2 regions of the Variovorax sp. GW821-FHT09D04 genome follow, and region 1 is predicted to be linked to the other one. Evidence: predicted binding sites of a transcription regulator. Region 1 holds the regulator's gene; the other holds the start of a gene.
What was found. Region 1 encodes NrdR, which represses ribonucleotide reductase genes. Its sites were predicted from a motif close to CACNANATNTNGTG; they were not measured.
Positions count from the first base shown of each region.

Region 2: the regulator NrdR is predicted to act here: its motif matches at 2,125-2,138, upstream of AC07O4_RS23365 (ribonucleoside-diphosphate reductase subunit alpha).

Region 1 covers NZ_JBWKPA010000003.1:500,761-504,161, reverse strand. Annotated here, with positions in the region: gene AC07O4_RS12635 (lytic transglycosylase domain-containing protein) at 1-122, shown strand, start outside; ZMP/ZTP riboswitch at 172-298, shown strand; gene glyA (serine hydroxymethyltransferase) at 337-1,581, shown strand; gene nrdR (transcriptional regulator NrdR) at 1,615-2,058, shown strand; gene ribD (bifunctional diaminohydroxyphosphoribosylaminopyrimidine deaminase/5-amino-6-(5-phosphoribosylamino)uracil reductase RibD) at 2,087-3,217, shown strand; gene AC07O4_RS12615 (riboflavin synthase) at 3,304-3,401, shown strand, end outside.
Region 2 covers NZ_JBWKPA010000008.1:173,480-176,880, reverse strand. Annotated here, with positions in the region: gene AC07O4_RS23365 (ribonucleoside-diphosphate reductase subunit alpha) at 1-2,042, opposite strand, end outside; gene ampD (1,6-anhydro-N-acetylmuramyl-L-alanine amidase AmpD) at 2,392-3,009, opposite strand; gene AC07O4_RS23355 (sigma-54-dependent transcriptional regulator) at 2,996-3,401, opposite strand, start outside.

The DNA.
Region 1 (3,401 bases):
CGCCGCCGACCACGGCGCGCGCACAGCCGATCCCGGTCGTGGCACCGGCCAAGCCGGCTGGCGAAGAGCCTGCCACCGGCAGCGAGCCGGCCAAGGTCGCCCTGCTCTCCGCAGTTTCCTGAGGCCTTGCCGGCCCTCCCGGCCCGGATGCGTGCGGGCCTGCGCTACACTCGGCCTGTACGCGACTGGCGATAGGCGCAGCACCCTGAAAAAGGTGCCACGCGCTGACGTGGAATACCACTGGGAAGCGTGCCGCCTGACCACAACAGGCGTTCAGCCGTTCGCCTGGGCAGCCCTTGTTTGGTTGAACAAGGACCTCGTCTTCAAAGGACTGCCATGTACCAACGCAATATCCTGGTCGAACAGACCGATCCCGAAATCTGGGCCGCCATTCAAGCCGAAAACGCGCGCCAGGAACATCACATCGAGCTGATCGCCAGCGAGAACTACGCCTCGCCGGCCGTCATGGCCGCCCAGGGCTCGCAGCTCACTAATAAATACGCCGAAGGCTACCCGGGCAAGCGCTACTACGGCGGCTGCGAGCACGTCGACGTGGCCGAGCAACTGGCCATCGACCGCGTCAAGCAGATCTTCGGTGCCGATGCCGCCAACGTGCAGCCGCATTGCGGCGCCTCGGCGAACGAAGCCGTGATGCTCGCCTTCCTGAAGCCCGGCGACACCATCATGGGCATGAGCCTGGCCGAAGGCGGTCACCTGACCCACGGCATGCCTCTCAACATGAGCGGCAAGTGGTTCAACGTGGTGAGCTACGGCCTGGACGCCAACGAAGCCATCGACTACGACGCGATGGAACGCAAGGCGCATGAGCACATGCCCAAGCTGATCATCGCGGGCGCCTCGGCCTACTCGCTGCACATCGACTTCGAGCGCTTCGCCAAGGTCGCCAAGGACGTCGGCGCGATCTTCATGGTCGACATCGCCCACTACGCCGGCCTCGTGGCTGCGGGCGTGTACCCCAACCCGGTGCCGCACGCCGACATCGTGACCTCGACCACGCACAAGAGCCTGCGCGGCCCGCGCGGCGGCATCATCCTGATGAAGTCGCAGCACGAGAAGGCGATCAACAGCGCCATCTTCCCCGGCCTGCAAGGCGGCCCGCTGATGCACGTGATTGCCGCCAAGGCCGTCGCGTTCAAGGAGGCCCTGACGCCCGAGTTCAAGGCCTACCAGCAACAGGTGGTCAAGAACGCCCAGATCGTGGCCGACACCCTCACCGCGCGCGGCCTGCGCATCGTGAGCGGACGCACCGAAAGCCACGTCATGCTGGTCGACCTGCGCTCCAAGGGCATCACCGGCAAGGAAGCCGAAGCCGTGCTGGGCGCCGCCCACATGACGATCAACAAGAACGCGATCCCCAACGACCCGGAAAAGCCGATGGTCACCAGCGGCGTGCGCATCGGCACCCCCGCCATGACCACGCGCGGCTTCAAGGACGAAGAGGCCCGCATCACGGCGAATCTGGTGGCCGACGTGCTCGAGAACCCGCGCGATGCGGCGAACATCGACGCGGTGCGCGCCAAGGTCCACGCCTTGACGAGCCGCTTCCCTGTCTACCGTTGATTTCGTAAATAGAAGAAGAGAAGCACTGGCCGCATGAAATGCCCTTTTTGCGGTCATCTCGAAACGCAGGTCGTCGAGACCCGCGTTTCGGAAGACGCCGACTTCGTCCGCAGGCGCCGCCAGTGCAGCGCCTGCGACAAGCGCTTCACCACGTATGAGCGCCCGGACGTCAATTTCCCCGTCGTGGTCAAGAAGGACGGCAGCCGCGCCGACTTCGACTCGACCAAGGTCCGCGCCTCGATGATGCTGGCGCTGCGCAAGCGCCCGGTGAGCATCGAGCAGATCGACAACGCCCTGCTGCGCATCGAACAGAAGCTGCTGGCCAGCGGCCTGCGCGAAATCGATTCGACGAAAGTCGGCGAACTCGTGATGCGCGAACTCAAGAAACTCGACAAGGTCGCCTACGTGCGCTTTGCCTCGGTGTACCGCAGCTTCGAGGACGTCGACGAGTTCCGCCAGCTGCTGCGCGACATCTGACCCCCGAGAAGGCGTGAACGAACCCGGCATGTCCTCTTCCCGACACGACGCCTCCCACATCGCCACCGCCCTGCGGCTGGCCACCTCCGCGATCCGCCTGACCGACCCGAACCCGCGCGTCGGCTGCGTGCTGTGCGACGCCAACGGCCGCGTGATCGGCCAGGGCCACACGCAACAGGCCGGCGGCCCGCATGCCGAGGTGATGGCACTGCGCGACGCGCAGGCCCAGGGCCATTCGACCGCGGGTGCCACCGCCTACGTCACGCTCGAACCCTGCTCGCACCATGGCCGTACCGGCCCCTGCTGCGACGCGCTCATCGCCGCCGGCGTGCGCCGCGTCGTGGCCTCGCTGGCCGACCCGAACCCGCTCGTGGCGGGACAGGGCTTCGAGCGCCTGCGTGCGGCGGGCGTCGAGGTCGAAGTCGGACCGGGCGCCGACGAATCCCGCGAACTCAACATCGGCTTCTTCAGCCGCATGATCCGCCAGCAGCCTTGGGTTCGAATGAAGATCGCCGCCTCGATCGACGGCCGCACCGGCCTGCACAACGGCGTGAGCCAGTGGATCACCAGCGAGGCCGCGCGCGCCGACGGCCACGCCTGGCGGGCCCGTACCGGTGCCGTGCTGACCGGCGTCGGCACGCTGCTCGAAGACAACCCGCGCCTGGACGTGCGCCTGGTCGACACGCCGCGCCAGCCCCACCTCGTGGTGGTCGACAGCCATCTCCAGACTTCGCCCGACGCTCACATTTTCATAGCTGGCCGCGCCGTCTGGATCTACGCCGCCAGCCGGCACAACGAAGAAAAGGCGGCCGCACTCGAAGCCCGCGGCGCCACCATCACCTGCCTGCCCAACCTGCACGGCAAGGTCGACCTGCCCGCGATGCTCCAGGACCTCGCGGCGCGCGGCGTCAACGAACTGCACGTCGAATCGGGCCACAAGCTCAACGGCTCGCTGCTGCGCGAAGGCTGCGTGGACGAGCTGCTGGTGTACCTGGCGCCCAAGCTGATCGGCAGCGGACTCGACATCGCCAGCCACCTGCATGCCGAAGGCCCGCTCACGTCGCTGACGGGTGCGTTGCCGCTCGAATTCAAGTCGGTGGACATGCTGGGGCCCGACCTGCGCATCGTCGCGCGCGTCGCCGGCCGCGACCGCTTCTGAGCCGCCGCCCACGCGGCGCGGCACATTCGCAGCCGCAAACCGGCCCTTCGGGCCGAAGACCCCTCGATGTCTGCGAAAATGTGGAAATGTTCACCGGAATCATCACCGGCGTGGGGCGCATCGCCGCCATCCACGACCTCGGCACCTCCTCCTCCTACGGCAAGCGACTCAGCATCGAGGTGCC
Region 2 (3,401 bases), on a different contig from region 1:
AACTGCACGGCTTCCTGCGAGGCGTAGGGAATGCGCAGTTCGTACAGTGCGTCCTGGAAGCCCATCAGGCCCAGGCCGACCGGGCGGTGGCGCAGGTTCGAGTCGCGCGCCTTCTTCACGGCGTAGTAGTTGATGTCGATCACGTTGTCGAGCATGCGCATCGCAGTCGAGATGGTGCGCTTGAGCTTTTCCTGGTCGACCTTGCCGTCCTTCAGGTGCTGCAGCAGGTTCACGGAACCCAGGTTGCACACGGCGGTTTCGGTGTCGCTGGTGTTCAGCGTGATCTCGGTGCACAGGTTCGACGAGTGCACCACGCCGGCGTGCTGCTGCGGCGAGCGCACGTTGCAGGCGTCCTTGAACGTGATCCAGGGGTGGCCGGTCTCGAACAGCATCGTGAGCATCTTGCGCCACAGGTCCGAGGCCTGGAGGGTGCGCGCGGGCTTGATCTCGCCGCGGGCGGCCTTTTCTTCGTAGGCGACGTAGGCCTTCTCGAAGTCGGCGCCGAACAGGTCGTGCAGGTCAGGCACGTTGGAGGGCGAGAACAGCGTCCAGGTGCCCTTTTCCATCACGCGGCGCATGAAGAGGTCGGGGATCCAGTTGGCCGTGTTCATGTCGTGCGTGCGGCGGCGGTCGTCGCCGGTGTTCTTGCGCAGCTCCAGGAACTCCTCGATGTCGAGGTGCCAGGTTTCCAGGTACGTGCAGACGGCGCCCTTGCGCTTGCCGCCCTGGTTCACCGCCACGGCCGTGTCGTTCACCACCTTCAGGAACGGCACCACGCCCTGCGATTCGCCGTTGGTGCCCTTGATGTGGCTGCCCAGTGCGCGCACGCGGGTCCAGTCGTTGCCCAGGCCGCCGGCGAACTTCGACAGCAGCGCGTTTTCCTTGATCGACTCGTAGATGCCGTCCAGGTCGTCGGGCACGGTGGTCAGGTAGCAGCTCGAGAGTTGCGAGCGCAGCGTGCCGGCGTTGAACAGGGTGGGCGTGCTCGACATGAAGTCGAACGAAGACAGCACTTCGTAGAACTCGATGGCGCGGGCTTCGCGGTCGATTTCGTTCAGCGACAGGCCCATGGCCACGCGCATGAAGAACGCCTGCGGCAGCTCGATGCGGGTCTTGCGCACGTGCAGGAAGTAGCGGTCGTACAGGGTCTGCAGGCCCAGGTAGTCGAACTGGTTGTCGCGCTCGGCCTTCAGGGCGGCGCCCAGGCGGGGCAGGTCGTACTGCAGCAGCTTCTCGTCGAGCAGCTCGTTCTCGACGCCCTTCTTGATGAACTGCGGGAAGTAGTCGGCGTAGGCGGTGGCGCGCTCGATCGGCATCACTTCGCGGCCGATGATTTCCTTGAAGATCGTGTGCAGCAGCAGGCGCGCGGTGGCGAAGGTGTAGTCGGGGTCCTTCTCGATCAGCGTGCGGGCGGCCAGGATGGAGGCCTTGTAGACCTCGTCCAGTGGCACGCCGTCGTACAGGTTGCGCATCGTCTCGGCGACGATGGGGGCGGCGGTGATGCTGTCGCCCAGGCCCTGGCAGGCCGATTCGATCAGGCCCTTGAGCTCGTTCAGGTCCAGCGCCACGCGCTCGCCGTTGTCGAGCACGTGCAGCGCCGGTGCGGCGGGCACGTCCTGCTCGCCCTGCTTCGAACGTTCCTGGGTGCGGCGTTCGCGGTACAGCACGTAGGCGCGCGCGATTTCATGGTGGCCGCCGCGCATCAGGCCGAGCTCGACCTGGTCCTGCACGTCTTCGATGTGGAAGGTGCCGCCGCCCGGACGCGAGCGCACCATGGCGCGGATCACGCCTTGCGTCAGCGTGTCGACGGTCTCGCGCACGCTGGCGGAAGCCGCGCCCTGGGTGCCGTGCACCGCCAGGAAGGCCTTCATCATCGCGATGGCGATCTTGTTCGGTTCGAAGGGAACGACGGCGCCGTTGCGACGAATGATCTGGTAGTGCGCAAGGTTCTGACCGGTGGGCGAGCCCGCAGTGTCTTGTTGCTGCTGCGGCGTCGCGGGGACGGCGCGGGGGGTCGACGGGGTGTTCAGTGCAGTTTGCATTCGCTTCCTCTCGGTTGTGCAATTCTTGTTGGTTGGCAAGGCCTCGCGGGCCTTGCGTCGGCGTTGTTGCCGAACGGGAAGACACTATATCTAGGGTGTCTGTGCCCTACAAGCCACTACAGGTAGTGTTTTCCTATGGACGCAACCCTTACAGGATTTGCGCCGCACTCAGCGCATCGCCAGCGATGCCGCGTGAATACTGGCCCATGGTGGCGCAACCCGCACGGGGCGCGGCTTGCGAGGCGATTTGGGCCTGCAGCCCGCATGGTTGCTACGTCGCGTGCCTGCGCTTGCGAGATTGCTGCGCTGCGAGAGCGGCGCATCGCGGGCCACGGAGCGATTGAAAAAATTAGCGCGCGACCACCTGCTCGGGAAACATCTGTGGATTCCAGCCGAGCTGTTCGCGCAGCAGGCGCCAGTCGAAACCGGCGCCGGGGTCCTGCTTGCGGCCGGGCGCGATGTGCTCGTGGCCGGCGATGTGGGTGATGGCGTAGTGCTGCGCGAGCGCGGCGCACAGGCTGGCCAGCGTCTCGTACTGCGCCTCTTCGAAGCGCTCGCCCTCGAGGCCTTCGAGCTCGATGCCGACGGAGTCATCGTTGCAGTTGCCGCGTCCGCGCCACGACGACACGCCGGCGTGCCAGGCGCGGTCGTCGCAGCTCACGAACTGCCAGAGCTCGCCGTTGCGCCGCACAAAGAAATGCGAGGACACCTCGAGCCCGCGGATCGACTGGAAGTACGGGTGCGCGTCCCAGTCGAGCCGGTTGGTGAAGAGCTGCTGCACGGCGTCGCCGCCGTACTCGCCCGGCGGCAGGCTGATCGAGTGCAGCACGATCAGGTCGGTCTGCGCGCCGACGGGGCGCGGGCCGAAGTTGGGCGAGGGCAGGGCCTTGGCGAAGCGGTACCAGCCGGCGCGCCAAAGTCTGTCGTCGCCGGCCGGTGTCGTGGCGAGGTCGTCAGTCGTCGGCATGCGCGGTGGCACCGTCGTCGCCGTTGGGCGTGGAGATGCCCAGGCGCGCGATGCGGTAGCGGATCTGGCGCAGGCTCATGCCCAGCCGCGCGGCGGCGGCCGTGCGGTTGAAGCCGCTCTCGTGCAGCGCGCGCACGAGGATCTCGCGCTCCTGCTGGTCGAGCCAGGCTTGCAGGTCGGAGGGCAGCGGCGGCGGCGCGGGCTTGGGCTCGACGGCGGGCGCGGGGACGGGAGCCACCGCAACGGCGGCTGGCGCTTCAGCGGATTCGCCGCGCGGCGCGGCCGGCATCGGCGTCATCGCGCCCATCAGGTCGATGTGCAGCTCGTCGCCGTCGTTCAGCGCCACGGCGCGGTGCAGCAGGTTCTCGAGCTCGCGCACGTTGCCGTCCAGC